DNA from 2 places in the Paenibacillus sp. FSL H7-0716 genome. Region 1 is predicted to be linked to the other one. Evidence: a T-box and tRNA genes for the amino acid it is inferred to sense, from the RefSeq annotation. Region 1 holds a T-box; the other holds one or more tRNA genes.
What was found. The T-box of region 1 lies ahead of metG (methionine--tRNA ligase). A T-box ahead of a tRNA ligase gene usually reads a tRNA of that ligase, here a tRNA-Met.
Positions count from the first base shown of each region.

Region 1 (8,130 bases):
TGACGGATTCCAGGATATATTGGTTGGAGCGGTTTAAAACAGCTTGAGAGGAAGAGCGGTAGGACAAAAAAATGGTGAATCCTACGATGGTGAAGATGATTAGAGAGAAGCCCATGATTAATTGAACGAGGATGGAGATTTTTTTGGACATGTTATCCCTCGCATGTAAAAGATATTCTTCCATACATTGTAACAAAAGCAAATGAAAGCGAATATAGTCAGACGAAAAATAAACATATTTATAGAAAAAATCTCATTTTTTTCAGGGGGAACAGCGTGGTTGTCCAACATTATTTAATACAGCGTTAATCTTTCTTTACTTAATAATGAAACTTTTTATGGTGGTATGCGTCTAATACTATGTTTGTTATGACGATCGTGGCAAAAGCTTTTTGCCGCCCTACCGTGGGTGGCAGCATTTTGCGGGGAATATAAGAGGAGTATGAAAAAGACAGAGACCTACTTATATTTACAAATAGGAGCAGAGGAGTTATATCATGGATTTGAAAAAGTTAACGTTAGTTGCTGTTTTGGCCGTATCTCAGGCCGCCGCGGCAGTGCCGGCTTTTGCTGAAGCTGTCAATAATACCCCAAGTAATACTACTGTAGTAGGGACAGTTGTTTCAGCTGCGCCGGAGGTAATGCCAGAATCTACTGATCCATTGCCGCCATTGCCGACGGAGACGCCAGGAGGAGTAGTGTCACCGACACCAACACCAACTCCAATTCCTGCAGAGACAGTTGATCCTACGGCTACTGTTGAACCTACAGCAACAATTGCACCTACTGCAACACCGCTTCCAACTGCAACACCTGGAGTTACTACAGATCCTACTACAACAACAGATGGTGCTCGTGCTGCGGCTAGCAATCAACTTATCCTTATGATGAACAGCAACAAAATGTATCAGAACGGCCAGGAATATTTGGCTAATCAGCCTATGGCAGTGAAAAACGGCGTATCCTACGTTTCGATCCGGGCTATGGTAGAACGTGTAGGCGTGAAATACGTTTATGATTATAAAACGAAAGAAACCATTGTTACCAAGGGAAGCGACGTTATGCGCTTTAAGACCGACAGCAAGGTCTATACAGTTAATGGTGTAAAGAAGACAATGAAAGGTCCTGCTTACCAATACAAGGGTACATTCATGGTTCCTTTGACATCCATAACTGGGGCACTGGGCATTCCTTATACCGTTGATAATGTGCAAAAAAGAGTAATTCTTACATTAAACAACAAACCTAAAGCTTCCTTCACCGTGCCAACTGAAATTTACGCCGGTGAACCAGTGACCTTCGTAACCTCCAGCTCGTCACCAAATGGTGTAGCTATTGTGGACGAAAGCTGGGGAGGTAACAAGCAGGATATCTATGATCAACCAGGATATTATGTAGTAACCTATTCTGTAATGGATGCGAATCAACAGTGGAGTGATCCTTACACCATGACCATCACAGTGCTTAAACCTAATACACCTCCAGTTGCTAATTTCACTACAGATAAGGATTCATACAAGATGGGTGAAATGATTACTTATACCGATCTAAGTAACGATCCTGATGGTGATGAAATTACTGTAACTTGGACGAACAAGGCCGAGGCTTTCTTTACTCCGGGTCCAGCGACAATTGCGGTCCAAGTAAAAGATTCACACGGCGCGATCAGCACCTTTGAGAAAACCGTTAATATTTCGGATGAAATCTTGTACAGTAAAGAAGATTTCAACAGATTATTTGCATCTCCGGGCAGTGTGTTTAGCATCGATGGATCAATGGTTCCTACTTGGCAGCAAGTAGCTTATAATCTTTCTTCCGAGCCTTATAAACTAATTCGCAGTAACAGTCCAGAAACGGTGTATACAGAAGGTGTTACTTACCGTGAGACTTCATTGGGTAAAACCCGCTTCTTGATTCACCACAAGAATAACCTGAATATTAAAGCTAAAGTGTATGTGATTGCTACGAATAACAATCTGTACCCAACGACGCTTACAACCGAATATGTGGGCTTTGCAGGCCCAAGCACATATCCTGAAGGTACTGGTAAAATGTCTGTAGAACGTTATTGGAAATCTATGCTTACAAATGAGCATTATAAAACGATTGTTCTGCAACCAGGGGAAAGTGTCTCAATTCTGACGGATCTAAACCAAATTGCTATGAAACCAAGTGAAATTGTTTCACTTCAAGCGGACTTATTTAGTGATTATCCAATCGATTATAACGTCATGTTGATTGATGCGAATAAAGATCCACTGACTACACTTCCAACACTTCCAGTTCTGGATCGAGACGGAGTGCATAATCGGGGAACTTACGAAGATTCTACTCGTATTATCACGGTTACTGATGAGGTAGGAAAAACTCCTGCAAAACTTCTGCTAGGCGATAATTCCAGTGATAAGAACCTGGCTGGCGTGGACCCAATGGCAGGTACGGAAGCATCCAATGCCGGTAATTTCGGGGTATTATACAAGATCAGATTCGAAAATGTTGCACCAAACTCATTGATTACGTTTAATCCACGTGGCGGTAACTATATGGGGCCGGTTATGGTTAATAACCAAATCGTGCATATGCCAAGCGTGGGAAGTCTCTCGAATGCTGACATGAACAGTGTGGTTTATCGTAGTGGTGAGTATGGCGGTTCTGTGGAGATTTTGTTCACAGCAGCCTCAGGCAGTAACTTGCCGGTCAATTTCCTCATCACTCCACTTCCAGCAAAGAAATAACAAATAGAAATATACCTAATCCCTATAAGCTCTATTGGGGAATTAACTACAACAAAAGCCCGGCTGAATATTCCGTAAAGGAATACGCAGCCGGGCTTTTGTTTAAATATAATAATTCAGAGGTTGCGTAGGGGGGCTTCATGGTGCTTCATTGACGGGGCATTTATTTTGGGGCATTATTAAGAGAGTGAAAATATAAATGAACTGATCTTATGGGAGATGAGCGTATGCTGTCGACAGAACAAATATTAGAAGTCATGTCGGGGCAAGGACTGCGAATCACCGACCAACGCAAAACGCTTGCCCAGTTATTCGGCGAGAATAAGGGATATTTGTCAGCGAAGGATGTATATGAGCATATGGGCCGCAAGTATAGCGGACTTAGCTTTGATACGGTGTACCGCAATCTTCGTGTAATGGAAGAGCTTGGTGTGCTTGAACAGATTGTCTTTGAAGACGGAGTGAAGTTCAAGGGAAGCTGCAATCATCAGGATCATCACCATCATATGATCTGCCTTCAATGCCAAAAGACCTACCCGATTAATTTCTGCCCGATGAATTTAACGGATACACCCGATCAATTCCGGGTAGTCAAGCATAAATTTGAGGTGTTCGGTTATTGCAAAGAATGTGAAGAGAACCGGGAAGAAGAATTAGTTGCAGCATCAGATAAACAAAAGGGACTTTAGAAATGGTGACCCTACGCAGAACGATTCAGGCGCCTATTCGGGTGTACCGCAGGTACATTTCCCCTATTAAACCTGCAACCTGCCGCTTCTATCCAACCTGCTCTGCCTATGCCCTGGAAGCCATTGAAGTCCATGGTCCACTGAAAGGCTCATGGCTTGCAGCTAAGCGGATTGCCAGATGTCATCCCTTTCATCCTGGAGGACTTGATCCTGTGCCGCCTCTTCAAGATGAATCTGCTGAGAAGGATTCTGCCCCTGCGACTTGACATGGGGCCTTACCTTTGGGTATATTCACAAGTAATAGTATGAATTCCGAAGAACGGATAAGTAAATCGTTACGTCCATTACAGAGAGCCGGAATGTGCTGAAATCCGGTATGGAACGTTAGATTGAATATGGTCCGGGAGGAACTGTGTTCGAGCGGGAACTGCAATTGAGGTTCACGTAAGATAACAGCGTGTTCCAGCGTTAATGGACAGTTCCCGGGAGGGAACTGGCGAAGCCTGTGCTCTGTGAAGGGACAGGAAATTTGGGTGGTATCGCGTGAGTTATACTCTCGCCCCATTATGGGGGCGGGAGTTTTTTGTTTTTTAATAAGAAAGGATGATTACTGAATGAGTGAGAAAAAAACGTTTTACCTAACGACACCAATTTATTATCCGAGTGACAAGCTACATATCGGACATGCTTATTCAACCGTGGCAGGAGACGCAATGGCCCGTTACAAACGTCTGCGCGGCTACGAAGTGCGTTATCTAACCGGTACAGACGAACATGGACAAAAGATTGAGCGGAAGGCAGAGGAAGCAGGAAAGACCCCTCAGCAGTTCGTAGACGACATTGTTGTTGGTATTAAGGAGCTATGGCGCAAGCTGGACATTTCGAACGATGACTTCATTCGTACTACGGAAGAGCGTCATAAAAAAGTGGTACAGGATATTTTTGATCGGTTGCTGCAGCAAGGAGATATCTATAAAGGTGAATATGAGGGCTGGTATAGTATCCCAGATGAAACCTTTTACACAGAAACGCAATTAGTTGATATTGTGCGTGATGACAACGGCGTGATTACTGGTGCAAAAAGCCCAGATAGCGGTCACCCGGTTGAGCTGGTGAAGGAAGCAAGTTATTTCTTCCGGATGAGTAAATATGCGGATCGTTTGCTGCAATTTTACGAGGAGAATCCTGAGTTTATTTTGCCGGAATCCCGTAAGAACGAAATGATTAACAATTTCATCAAACCCGGACTGGAAGACCTTGCAGTTTCCCGCACAACCTTTGATTGGGGCGTAAAAGTTAAGGGCGACGAGAAGCATGTCGTGTACGTGTGGATTGATGCTTTGACTAACTATATTACTGCTCTGGGTTATGGTTCCGAGGACCGCAGCTTGTATGACAAGTTCTGGCCTGCGGATGTACACATCGTCGGCAAAGAAATTGTTCGTTTCCATACGATTTACTGGCCGATCATTCTGATGGCGCTTGGTGAACCCCTTCCGAAAAAGGTATTTGCCCATGGCTGGTTGCTCATGAAAGATGGAAAAATGTCGAAATCTAAAGGTAACGTAGTTGATCCTGTGACACTGATTGATCGTTATGGCTTGGATGCATTACGTTATTACCTGCTGCGCGAAGTACCGTTTGGTTCGGATGGCACGTTCACACCGGAAAGCTTTGTAGACCGGGTTAACTATGACCTTGCCAACGACCTTGGTAACCTGTTGAACCGTACAGGGGCTATGGTTGAAAAGTATTTTGCAGGCGAGATTCCGGCATATGACGGGAATGTAACAGCATTTGATGGTGAGCTTCAAGCTGCGGCTGAGAATACTTATGCCAAAGTAGAAGAAGCTATGGAAAAAATGGAGTTTTCCGTGGCGCTGACAGCTATCGGAATATTCATTAGCCGCACCAACAAATATATCGATGAGACACAACCTTGGGTACTTGCCAAAGATGAGAATAGAACTGCCGAGTTGGCTTCTGTGATGAGACATCTGGTGGAAGGTCTGCGTACCGCTTCAATCCTGCTGCAGCCGTTCTTGACACAAACACCAGCGAAGATCTGGGAACAGCTGGGTATTCAGCCTGGTGAGTTAACGACTTGGGATAGCGGTAAGACCTTTGGCCTGATTCCGGCAGGAACAAAGCTGGTGAAAGGCAATCCAATCTTCCCACGTCTGGATGTGGAGCAAGAGGTAGCTTATATTGCTGAGGCTATGGGCGCTGGCAAAGCGGCTGCTGAAGTGGCGGAAGCGGCTGCTCCTGCTGCAGCGGACTCCGAGCCAGTGGAAGAGCATAAAGAGGAAATCGGCATTGACGATTTCGCTAAAGCAGAGCTGCGGGTAGCTCAGGTTATTGCTGCAGAGCCAGTGAAAAAAGCTGACAAGCTGCTGAAGCTGCAACTGGATCTGGGTTATGAACAACGGCAAGTGGTTTCTGGTATCGCGAAATTCTATACACCGGAAGAGCTGGTGGGACGTAAAGTGATCTGTATCGTAAACCTTAAGCCGGTGAAGCTGCGTGGGGAGTTGTCCCAAGGGATGATTTTGGCGGCTTCTAAAGGTGACCAGCTAACGATCGCTACCGTGCCGGACAGCATGCCAAACGGAGCAGTAGTGAAATAAGACAATACTGTTGTAGAAATTTTTTAATGAGATTTGCTTGAACAAGGGAATGCTCCTTCAGCCGGGTTGGTTGTGGGAGCATTCCTTTTTATAAAGGAGGATATCGTCCTTTCTTCTGAGTTAGGTTTCTTTGTTGACTTATCGTAACGATTACTATTATACTACTAATAGTAAAATTTACGATTTGAGGGGTAGATCAATATAATGGCGGCAATGAAATCGCGTATAAGTTTGCTCGTCCTTGCACTGGTACTGGTATTTACACTAAGTGCATGCGGACCTAAGAGCAGTGGAAGTATAGTTGAAGGGAAAGTAAATGTAGTTACAACCTTTTATCCTATTTACGAGTTTGCTAAGGAGATTGGCGGGGAAGATATCAATGCTATTAACCTGCTTCCAGTGGGTGTGGAGCCACATGATTGGACACCGCGCAGTCAGGACATTATTAACACTTCTAAGGCACAGCTATTTCTATATAACGGTGCAGGCTTAGAAGGTTGGGTTCCTAACTTTTTAAAAGGCCTTGATAGCAGCAGTAAAGTTAAGGCGGTTGAAGTAAGCCAAGGTATTGATTATATCATGACCGATGAAGATGACGGGCATGATCATGGGGCAAGTGAGGAAGAGTCTCATCAAAATGAGGATACGGATCATAACAGTAATGCCTCAGGAGACAGCCTGCATACGGACCCGCATACTTGGGTAAGTCCAAAATCAGCCATTACTATGGCTCAGAATATTAAAGAAAGCCTTCAGTCCGTGGATCCTGAGCATAAAGAAGGTTATGAAGAGCGTTACAATAACCTTTCGGAACGTTTGCAGGCGTTAGACAGTAAATTCAAAGCGGAGCTTGCTAAGCTGCCCAACCATAAGATCGTAGTATCACATCAGGCTTTTTCTTACCTTGCCCGTGATTATGGATTGGATCAGCATGCGATTATGGGACTTTCGCCAGACGCCGAGCCGCGCGGACAGGATTTAGTGAAGCTTGCGAAAATGGTAAAAGATGAAGGTATTAAGTATATCTTTTTTGAAGAGCTTGTCTCCGATAAACTGGCTAAGACTCTGGCAGCCGAAGCGGGCGTTTCCACTATGGTGCTTAATCCGGTAGAGGGACTTACTGCGGAGCAAGAGAAGAACGGCGATAATTACTTCACTCTGATGGAGAAAAATTTGCAAAATCTGATTATGGCCTTACAATAATAAGGAAAGTATAAGGGAAAGGCGGTACTTAAGCATGCAATCGGTATCCTTGGACTGCCATCAGCATATCATCGATATACAGGATCTTTCTTTTTCATATGGGGAACAGAAGGTGATATCGAATCTTAACTATAGTGTAAGAGAACGAGATTTCCTTGGTATCATTGGTTCTAATGGTGCTGGTAAAACAACATTGATGAAAATGATCGTCGGCTTGCTTCCAGCGAGCAGTGGTGAAATTAAATTATTCGGAACGCCTGTCCGCAAGTTTAAAGACTGGGAACGGATCGGATATGTTCCGCAAAAAAATGCCTTCAACCCGTTGTTTCCAGCAACGGTGCGTGAAGTAGTTCTGTCAGGTCTATATAATAACAAGAATCTGATTCGCAGAGTATCTAAGGCTCAGCATCGTCAATGTGAGGATGCACTTGAAGTCATGCGGATACAAGATATTGCGGAGAAAAGAGTAGGCCAGCTGTCAGGCGGTCAGCAGCAGCGTGTTTTTCTGGCTCGGGCGCTGATTAACCATCCTGACCTGCTGATTTTGGACGAACCTACCGTGGGTATTGATGCCGAATCACAAGCGGGATTCTTTGAATTAATTACCCATATGCATGCTCATCATCATATGACCTTCCTGATGGTGTCACATGATATCGACATGATCAAAAATTATTTAGGTCATGAGCCCGTGCAGACAAATGGTAAAATCAACTTTTACTCCCGCCACTCACATGATCTCCAGAATTGCACAGAAGAGAACCTGCAGCACACGCTCTCTTAAGTCATAATTAAACTCTGAATCGCAGCTTTTTCTGCGATTAGAGCTATACATAGTGTGCGAGTGCGGAAGTCGGGGACTCAATCCTAGTTGTC
Region 1 covers NZ_JBBODA010000002.1:270,758-278,887, reverse strand. Annotated here, with positions in the region: gene MHH60_RS04165 (sensor histidine kinase) at 1-151, opposite strand, end outside; gene MHH60_RS04160 (copper amine oxidase N-terminal domain-containing protein) at 498-2,735, shown strand; gene MHH60_RS04155 (Fur family transcriptional regulator) at 2,963-3,424, shown strand; gene yidD (membrane protein insertion efficiency factor YidD) at 3,427-3,690, shown strand; T-box leader at 3,731-3,991, shown strand; gene metG (methionine--tRNA ligase) at 4,039-6,051, shown strand; gene MHH60_RS04140 (metal ABC transporter solute-binding protein, Zn/Mn family) at 6,256-7,254, shown strand; gene MHH60_RS04135 (metal ABC transporter ATP-binding protein) at 7,289-8,038, shown strand.

Region 2 (8,130 bases), on a different contig from region 1:
CCTCTGACTTGCCTGATTCTCCAGCATCTTAATTCGCTGCTCCAGCTCCAGTATCTTCTCTTCTTCCTACGTCATATATCTATGAATGACATAATAGTCTCTGTGTATTATCTTATACTATATACAAATTATCTATATGGAGGGAATTAATGAAGAAAAATACAAAACTAATCTTCATCGTTCTAATCCTTTTAATCTGTGGAATAACATCCTTAGCCTTCCACTCCTTCCGAAATCATATGAACAGAGAAGTCATTCATTATCTAGTAGAGACGAGAAATTATAAGAAGGAAGATTTTGATAAAGTACACACCCAGATCGCCAAAGCTCCCCTCGTAAGTACCACGGTGATTTTCGCAGACGAACCCTACGCAAGATACTTTTATCGAAAAGAAAACGGAAGGATCTTTCAATACAGCAGGGCTCCTGTTAAAGGTAATGATCCTAGCTATACATATAAACATATCGAGGAGAATCTCCCATGAAGGATTTGCTCTATTAAAAAGACGCGTTTGTCCAGCAGTCAGCATCAGGGCTGCCTCGGCAAACGCGTTTTTTTGATCTTCCCTGCTCTAAATAAGTAACCAGCGTTTGCGTAGACAATATTGACGTGGTACTTAGCAGCTATCGGACACAGTTGATCTTATGTGCGGTATAACCCTCCATTTCAAAGTGTAGCGGACCTTATAGCCTTTATTTGCATGAAAAACACCATATAAGAGCCCCTTTTTAAGGAATAGCGTCACTGGGGTCCTCGAACCTGCTCAAAAGCCTATTTATATGCAAATAGCGACTGCTGAGTCCCTAACCCTCTGGAGATAATTTATGAATAGGCATTCTCTACTCTCCAAACACAAAGAAATTTTCTCAGGAACAAAATGTGACCTAATGCCGTCCTAAATGGTGTTATAGGTAAAGGGGGCACAGTATCATGCAGCGATCCATGACCCGGCCGGGAAATCATGTGATGAAGAGTTACGAAATCTACGCAGATATGCTGTTCCGGATCGCTTTGGTCCATCTAGGCAACCGGCAAGATGCCGAAGAAGCCACTCAGGATACCTTCATCAAGCTAATAGAAAAAGCGCCGGAGTTCAAAGATGCCGAACATCAGAAGGCATGGCTGATCCGGGTAATCACCAACCATTGTAAAACACTACTGGGCAGAGGCTGGCGCAAGCGCGAGGTTAAGCTGGAGAGCGCTGAGCCAATTGCGGCAGACAGCCCCGAGGATTGGGCTCTGCTGCAGTTAGTTATGGCGATGCCCATGAAGTATAAAACCGTAATCCATCTTTATTATTACGAGGACTATCCCATCCAGGAGATCAGCAAGATTCTGCAGATTAGTCAGTCTGCCGTGAAGATGAGACTTCAGCGGGGACGGCAACTGTTAAAACTGGAGCTGGAAGGAGCGGAACCACAGTGAAGGAAGATCAGTTTCGAACATCATATAAGAAAGCGGTGGATTCGATGAAACCAGGTGAAGAGATGAAAAAAGAACTTTTCGACAAAATAGAGCAGCGGCAGGAGCGTAAGCGTCCACGCAAAACCGTTTATATCGCGGCAAGTGTCGTGCTCGCCGCAGGAATCGGTCTGGCTGGGCCTAGTATATGGCAGCAGTTGAACAGTCAGAGCTCCCCGGGGCAGGTTGCCCAGGTAACTCCGGGTGCAAGCAATGCTGGCAATTCGGGCACAGCTACATCGGGCAGCATTGTCATTCCCAAGCTGAAACTGCCAGATAAGGAATCTGGCGTGAAGGCAGATATGATCGCCTTGGTCGTGTATAAAAATAATATTTATACACAGTCAGCGACTCGCATTGACGCTGCCGATGCTGCTGCTCTGCGCGGTGACAAGTTGGGACGCACTACAGGCGGCATCAATGAATGGAGCGGTAACGACGAATATATTGAGTTAGCCTCGAACATCGGTGAAACGGATCTCTATACCGTGAAGGGCTATGACTCCAGCTTCCTGATTATGTCCTATTCGGAAATCAACGGCGAGGTATTCGCCGAACTGTACGAGCACACGAACGGCATCACCATAAACAGCGGCGCCGACCTGTTCGGCAAGCTGAATCTTGAAAGCCGAGTTACTTCAGCTCAATGGGAAAGCTTCAACAGCTGGAACAACGGCCTCCAGCAGCAGGCGCCAATCGCCAATGGCGAGGCGCTTGATGGCTTCCTGACAGCCCTCCAAGCTGCCAAACCGCTGGCAGCAGAGCCGCTGATCGAACAAGGCATCTACGACAGCGAGGACCGCAAGATCATCTATTTGCAGCTGGAAGACAATGCCCGAGTAGAGCTGACGCTGTTCGGTCAAGGCCTTGTACGCTACGGTCTAGCACCGGTATTCTTCGAGGTCGAATCCGGGGCATTCCAGCAGCTGTGGGACAGCATGAAACTTTAGGGATGTTGGTGGAAACCCAGGGACTGCGGTTGGGACGGCGATCGGAAGCAATTGAGAACCTCGTTTCGGTCGCCGTGCTCTCCATTGAACAATTTAGCTGGCTGCTAACAAAAACGGCGCTGCTTCAAAACCATTTCATGGTTTGGAGCAGTGCCGTTTTGTGCTTTACTGTATGGTTTATGAGCCCGCATACTAGATATGCTGGTTGTAGAGGTGAGACTACTATTATTACTTTAAAGGACGATCCTCGCTGTGAATGCTGCAACTAAATCTGTGAAGAGCACGGCACTAACGAGCTAACGAACTAACAAACTAACGAACGAACTAACGAACTAACGAACTAACCTCCTCCAATTCGAGCTATCGGACCCATATGACGTTATTTACTGATTTTCAGCCTTTAGAGCATGGTTTCGGACTCCAGAGACACTATTCCTTAGAAAGAGGCGCAAATACGGTATTTTTATACCAATAGCGACTATGGAGTCCGTTAGAATTGCAAATGAGGGAAAAAACCGCTTTAAGGGTCAGCTGTGTCCGATAGGAGAAGCCTCGTTCACTTAATTGTTATCGAATCAAATTTCAAAGGAATACAGGGTCTCTCTCGGTACTTCCGATTGCTACAAAAAAAGGAACGCCCACCATGGACGCTCCTTTTTTTCTAATTCGTCTACAAAATTCTAGCAAGTTACGCATTTACACTTTCCGTTTTTCGATCCTGTCTTGCGTGTAATGTTTTCATCACAAATCTTGCTATCGGCTGCGCAACCAAAAGTTCAATCCAAAATGCTATTCCAAAGTTTCTCGGCCAGATGTGAAGGAAGCTTTTAAGTGGATCCAGGCTTATTTGTCTCGTCCCAACCCATGTGCCTATAATTGATAGTAAAATAGATAACACCGTGACATTCAATAAAGTATTCAACAGAATCCTTGCATTAAATCCATCGGTTTGTCCCATGAATTTTGGCATCACTTTCCCAACAATCGGTCCTGCAACTAATCTTACGGATAAAACTACGATCATCCACATAAACGGAATAACCTTTAGTGTATCTATATACACTTCCTTACTGAAGCCGCGTTCCAACCCCACAATAATAGGGGCAATAGTGTTAACTGAAATGATTGAAATAATGAGTAAAAATAGTATACCTTCTTTTCCGTTTCTGGGCAGTCTTGTGTCTCCATGCATGTTTGTCATCTCCTAAATAATATTTCAGATGGCAGACGTATCATGAGACATATATTTTTGGCCCAATAAAAAAGACCAATATCTCTACACACTGATTTAATAATTATAACATTTATTTAAAATGAATGTCAGACCTTCTATTTAAATTCTTCAAATCTCACCTGCTGATAGCGAATAGTTACCTGTATGCGCCTTGGGCAGAGAAGTCGTAAAAATCGTCAATTGCTGTTCAATATAAAATCTAGTTACCTTCAGATCATGCTAAAATTTTATATGTATTTCCCCACCTAATAAAACCTCCAGTATTCATTTCCGCGATTTTTCTGAGTCCCTTGTCCAAACACAATGAATCTCAATTCATATATATATAGCAAACTAATAAAGAGGTGAAGCTCATGGCAACAACAACAGGCATTATTACGAACACAGGGACTATCCCAGCATCCAACGTGCTCATTAATATCGATAATGACAACCTTAGTTTTTCATCTAACGTAGTCTATCACGTTTACGTATGGAATACCTTGGTTAGTAAAGGTTTAGTCTACTCCAACTCATTAAATGTTAATGCGAACACCAGCCAGTTTCTCAGTTTTAATATCGCAGGCAATTCAGCTTATGAAGTCCAATTTCTCGTTACTGGAAACGCACCGGCAGACACGATTATTACGGTATTTGGAACGGATTCGTCAGGAAATGTCATCCCCCATCAAAGAGTGCTGCAATCCGAACTAACTTTCATAGCTCAGCTGAACCCGTAAGTACCGAAAAATCTATGACGAAAGGAGCTTCGCATGGTTAATATTCAAATTTCGCCGAGCGCAAGCACTCAATTCGAGCCCACCATCGCGGTAAACTGGCTTAACCCGTCCGTTATGGTCACCGTAGCTGTAGATCTTCGATCAGGCCCTCCCAATATTGGGTTATACAAATCTATTGACGCAGGTAGCACTTGGACAACAACGTTATTACCGTTACCTGCGGGATTTACAGGCATCGAAGCACCACATATTGATTATATTTTTCCGAATACGTTCGTCGTATTGGCTCACGCCTTCGATTCAGACGGTCTCAGCGGATCGATCGTTTCCTATACCTCTGCCGACAATGCCTCTTCATTCGGACCGCCAATCATCGTGAATCAAGGGTTTGGACAGTTTGTGAATGATGACCAGGTGGTCGTTGTCACCGACAAAGCTGGATCAAGTCCCTTTTTTGGAAATGTATATACAGGTTATACGCATGATTACAACACACAATTCATACCGGGAAATACGATATTTTTCAATCGTTCCCTAGATAACGGTAATACCTATTCCAGTCCCTCCCTGCTGTCTTCGGTCGAAGAATTCGAAGAATTCCCCGGTATAGCAATTACATTAAATGGGATTGTTATCGTGGGATGGATCAATCAGCCTCCCGGTAATACTGATCTTAAAATTCGCACATCCTCAGACGGTGGGGTCACTTTTACTCCTGAAACCATGGTCGCGAGCGTTGTAGTCCCACCAGATCCATTGCCAGGATATACATTTAGATGTCTGACATACCCTTCCCTCGCAGCAGATATTTCTAATGCACCGACGACGCGAGGGAATGTCTATGCTGTATGGCAAGATTTTCGAGAAGGTTATTCTGATATTTTTCTTGCTACCTCCACTAATTTTGGCGTGGATTGGGGGTCACCAATATCCATTACAGGTAGTCCGGTGGGCTCCCAAAACTTTTTCCCAGCCATCACCGTTTCCCCTGCGGATGGTGCAATATTCGTTACCTATTACACTAATCGAGTCAATCCCCTCAACCTTGATGTTTATCTAGCAACATCTAGAGATGGCGGTATGACGTATACAAACACCCGGATAACAACAACTTCCTTTGACGTCACCGGTATCCCCCTAATTGGGGACTACATCGGTAATGCCATCGTCCCCCAAACAGGCCGGCTAGTGAACGTATGGACAGACACGCGGACCGGTACAGAGAACATCTGGTTCGGTGATAATCAATAAGCTATTAATCAACTTCTGATGTTTAATTAAAAGGATGTTAAGTTAGTATATCCATCTTCAATAAAGGATGCCGAGCGAATATGCGGCATCCTTTATTGCTTGTTATCAAAATTCAGCATTAACCTGTTTAAAGAAATCATCAAATTCCAGTGTGTCAGACATGCTTTCAGTCCAATCAAAAATCTACGGCGTATGGTACTGCTTCTTAATGGTTTGTATGTAATGACTCCCCTTCCTCTACAAGAGTAGGGCAGTTCCACAGAATACATACTTTTTACCGTTTTCCAGATGATCCGTGATAAAACCAAAGGATCAAACAGCGCCGTGACCAAAATGTGACCATTTCCAATTTTGCAGCTTTTCCAACTCTTCCACTTCTACTTACAAGGGAGCCTATAGATAGCAAAAAACCCTTACAAAGTAAGGGTTTTCTCTAAGTGGGCCCTGAGGGACTCGAACCCCCGACCAATCGGTTATGAGCCGACCGCTCTAACCAACTGAGCTTGGGGAAAGGTTAAAATAAGCTTAACTGTGTATCTTTTTCTTCTATTATAGAGGTTTTTCTATTCATGGATTTAACTCTATATCAGATACTTCGTTTACAAATTCGTTAGCAAGTTTTCGTTATGTTCTCTAGAAAAAATTACCTATAACTGATAGAATACTCCCAGAATCATACATTGGGGGTATTTATTTTTTATGAGAAGAATCATCGTTCCAATCTTCATGTCACTTGTTTTATTATTGATGCCTGTACTTGCTGAGGCACATCCAGGACGTACAGATGCAAATGGCGGTCATTATTGCCGCACAAATTGCGCAAAGTGGGGGCTGGAAAACGGAGAATACCATTATCACAATGGTGGAAGTTCAAATTCAAAACCGGCTGCCACTGCTAAACCAGCTGTTAAACCTACCGCGAAACCAACAGCAAAGCCTACTACTACACCAGCTCCAACTTTGCTTTTACCAAAGAAACAGAACATTGGTACTCTTCAGGTCTACTTTTTCGATGTTGGACAAGGTGACTCTACCTTAATCCGGACTCCGAATAATCAATATGTCCTCATTGACGGAGGTAATAACGATCAGGGTAAGAATGTAGTAAAGTACCTGAACGCCCTTGGTGTAAAGACACTTGATGCCCTGGTTGCTACTCATCCTGACGCAGATCACATTGGTGGGCTAGATGATGTTCTGAAAGCGCTGGATGTTAAATCGGTCTACGCACCAAAGGTATCACATACCACTGAAACATACAAAGATTTTTTGACTGCTGTGAAGAATGAGGGCCGTACCATCAAAGCAGTGACTAAAGGCGTTACCATTCCTTTAACTGGTGTTGAGGCGAAGTTCCTGGCTCCTATTAGAACGTATGGGGATAATCTTAACGACTGGAGTGCTGTCTTAAAGGTCACTTATAAGAACAAGTCCTTCCTCTTTACCGGCGATGCTGAAAAGGCTTCTGAGAACGATATGTTAGCCGATGGCATGAATTTAAAAGCTGATGTATTAAAAGTCGGACATCACGGCTCCAATAGTTCAACCAGTAAAGCATTCCTCGACGCCGTTAAACCACAGTATGCAGTAATAAGCGTCGGTAAGAACAATTATGGGCATCCAGATTCCGGGATTCTTACAAGGTTAAAAAATGCGAATACTTCAGTGTTACGAACTGACCAAAAAGGTACAATTACTGCAATAAGTGATGGAAATAAAATCACTTTTACATCGACTAAGGGGGCTAAGTAAATGCATAAAGGAATCATTGACCGCTTTGAAGGTGAGTATGCCGTCATTGAATTTGATGGTAAAACCGAAGATGTTCTTAGATCAGAACTACCGGCGGAGGTTAAGTCTGGAGACACGCTTATTTTCGAGGAAGGCAAGATCATCATTGATACTGAGGCTACAGCCTCGCGGAAAGAAGAAATCGATAGTTTAATGGATGAGTTATTCGAGGAATAATAGTTATGCCCCGGTGAACGCTTCAGGGGCATTTTTTTATGTAGTCACCTGAATCACATCGTCAATCTTAATCCAATCATAGTCATCATCCGTTTGCAGTTTGATCCGTGTAGCTGCTTGTCTATGGCCATCACAATCCCCCGTATCTTGATATCTCGAACCGGCCCAAACTGAGTGATTGTTATCTGCTCTCGATACCGTTTCGAGTAAGTGAGTACTTGATCAATCAATTCCCACTCCTGCGCATCAAGCACCGGCTTTTTACGGTCCCTCCACTGCTGACCTCGCTCATCACTGATAATGCGAACCTTATGCTCCGGTAACATCATCCTACTGCAATCCCAAATACTCTCCAGTTTCTTAACCATGATGTCTGCCCTCCTAGTAATCTGTCCAGTAATCTATATGGCCACCGTCAATGCCCCATGAAACATATGCTGGTCGATCCTCTTTTCGCTCCCATCCCTCAACGACAACTGCACTCTCAGGTGGTTTCCCAAATTCCCACAGAATGTAGTTGTTCTCTGCCAATTCCTGCAGCCCGAC
Region 2 covers NZ_JBBODA010000017.1:11,643-19,772, reverse strand. Annotated here, with positions in the region: gene MHH60_RS20235 (DUF3139 domain-containing protein) at 150-485, shown strand; gene MHH60_RS20230 (RNA polymerase sigma factor) at 932-1,426, shown strand; gene MHH60_RS20225 (hypothetical protein) at 1,423-2,412, shown strand; gene MHH60_RS20220 (hypothetical protein) at 3,101-3,604, opposite strand; gene MHH60_RS20215 (hypothetical protein) at 4,000-4,365, shown strand; gene MHH60_RS20210 (sialidase family protein) at 4,399-5,616, shown strand; tRNA gene MHH60_RS20205 (tRNA-Met) at 6,055-6,120, opposite strand; gene MHH60_RS20200 (MBL fold metallo-hydrolase) at 6,316-7,368, shown strand; gene MHH60_RS20195 (DUF3006 domain-containing protein) at 7,369-7,584, shown strand; gene MHH60_RS20190 (YolD-like family protein) at 7,638-7,952, opposite strand; gene MHH60_RS20185 (helix-turn-helix domain-containing protein) at 7,966-8,130, opposite strand, start outside.
Region 2: it has a tRNA-Met gene. The T-box ahead of metG (methionine--tRNA ligase) is inferred to sense a tRNA for this amino acid. The anticodon was not compared.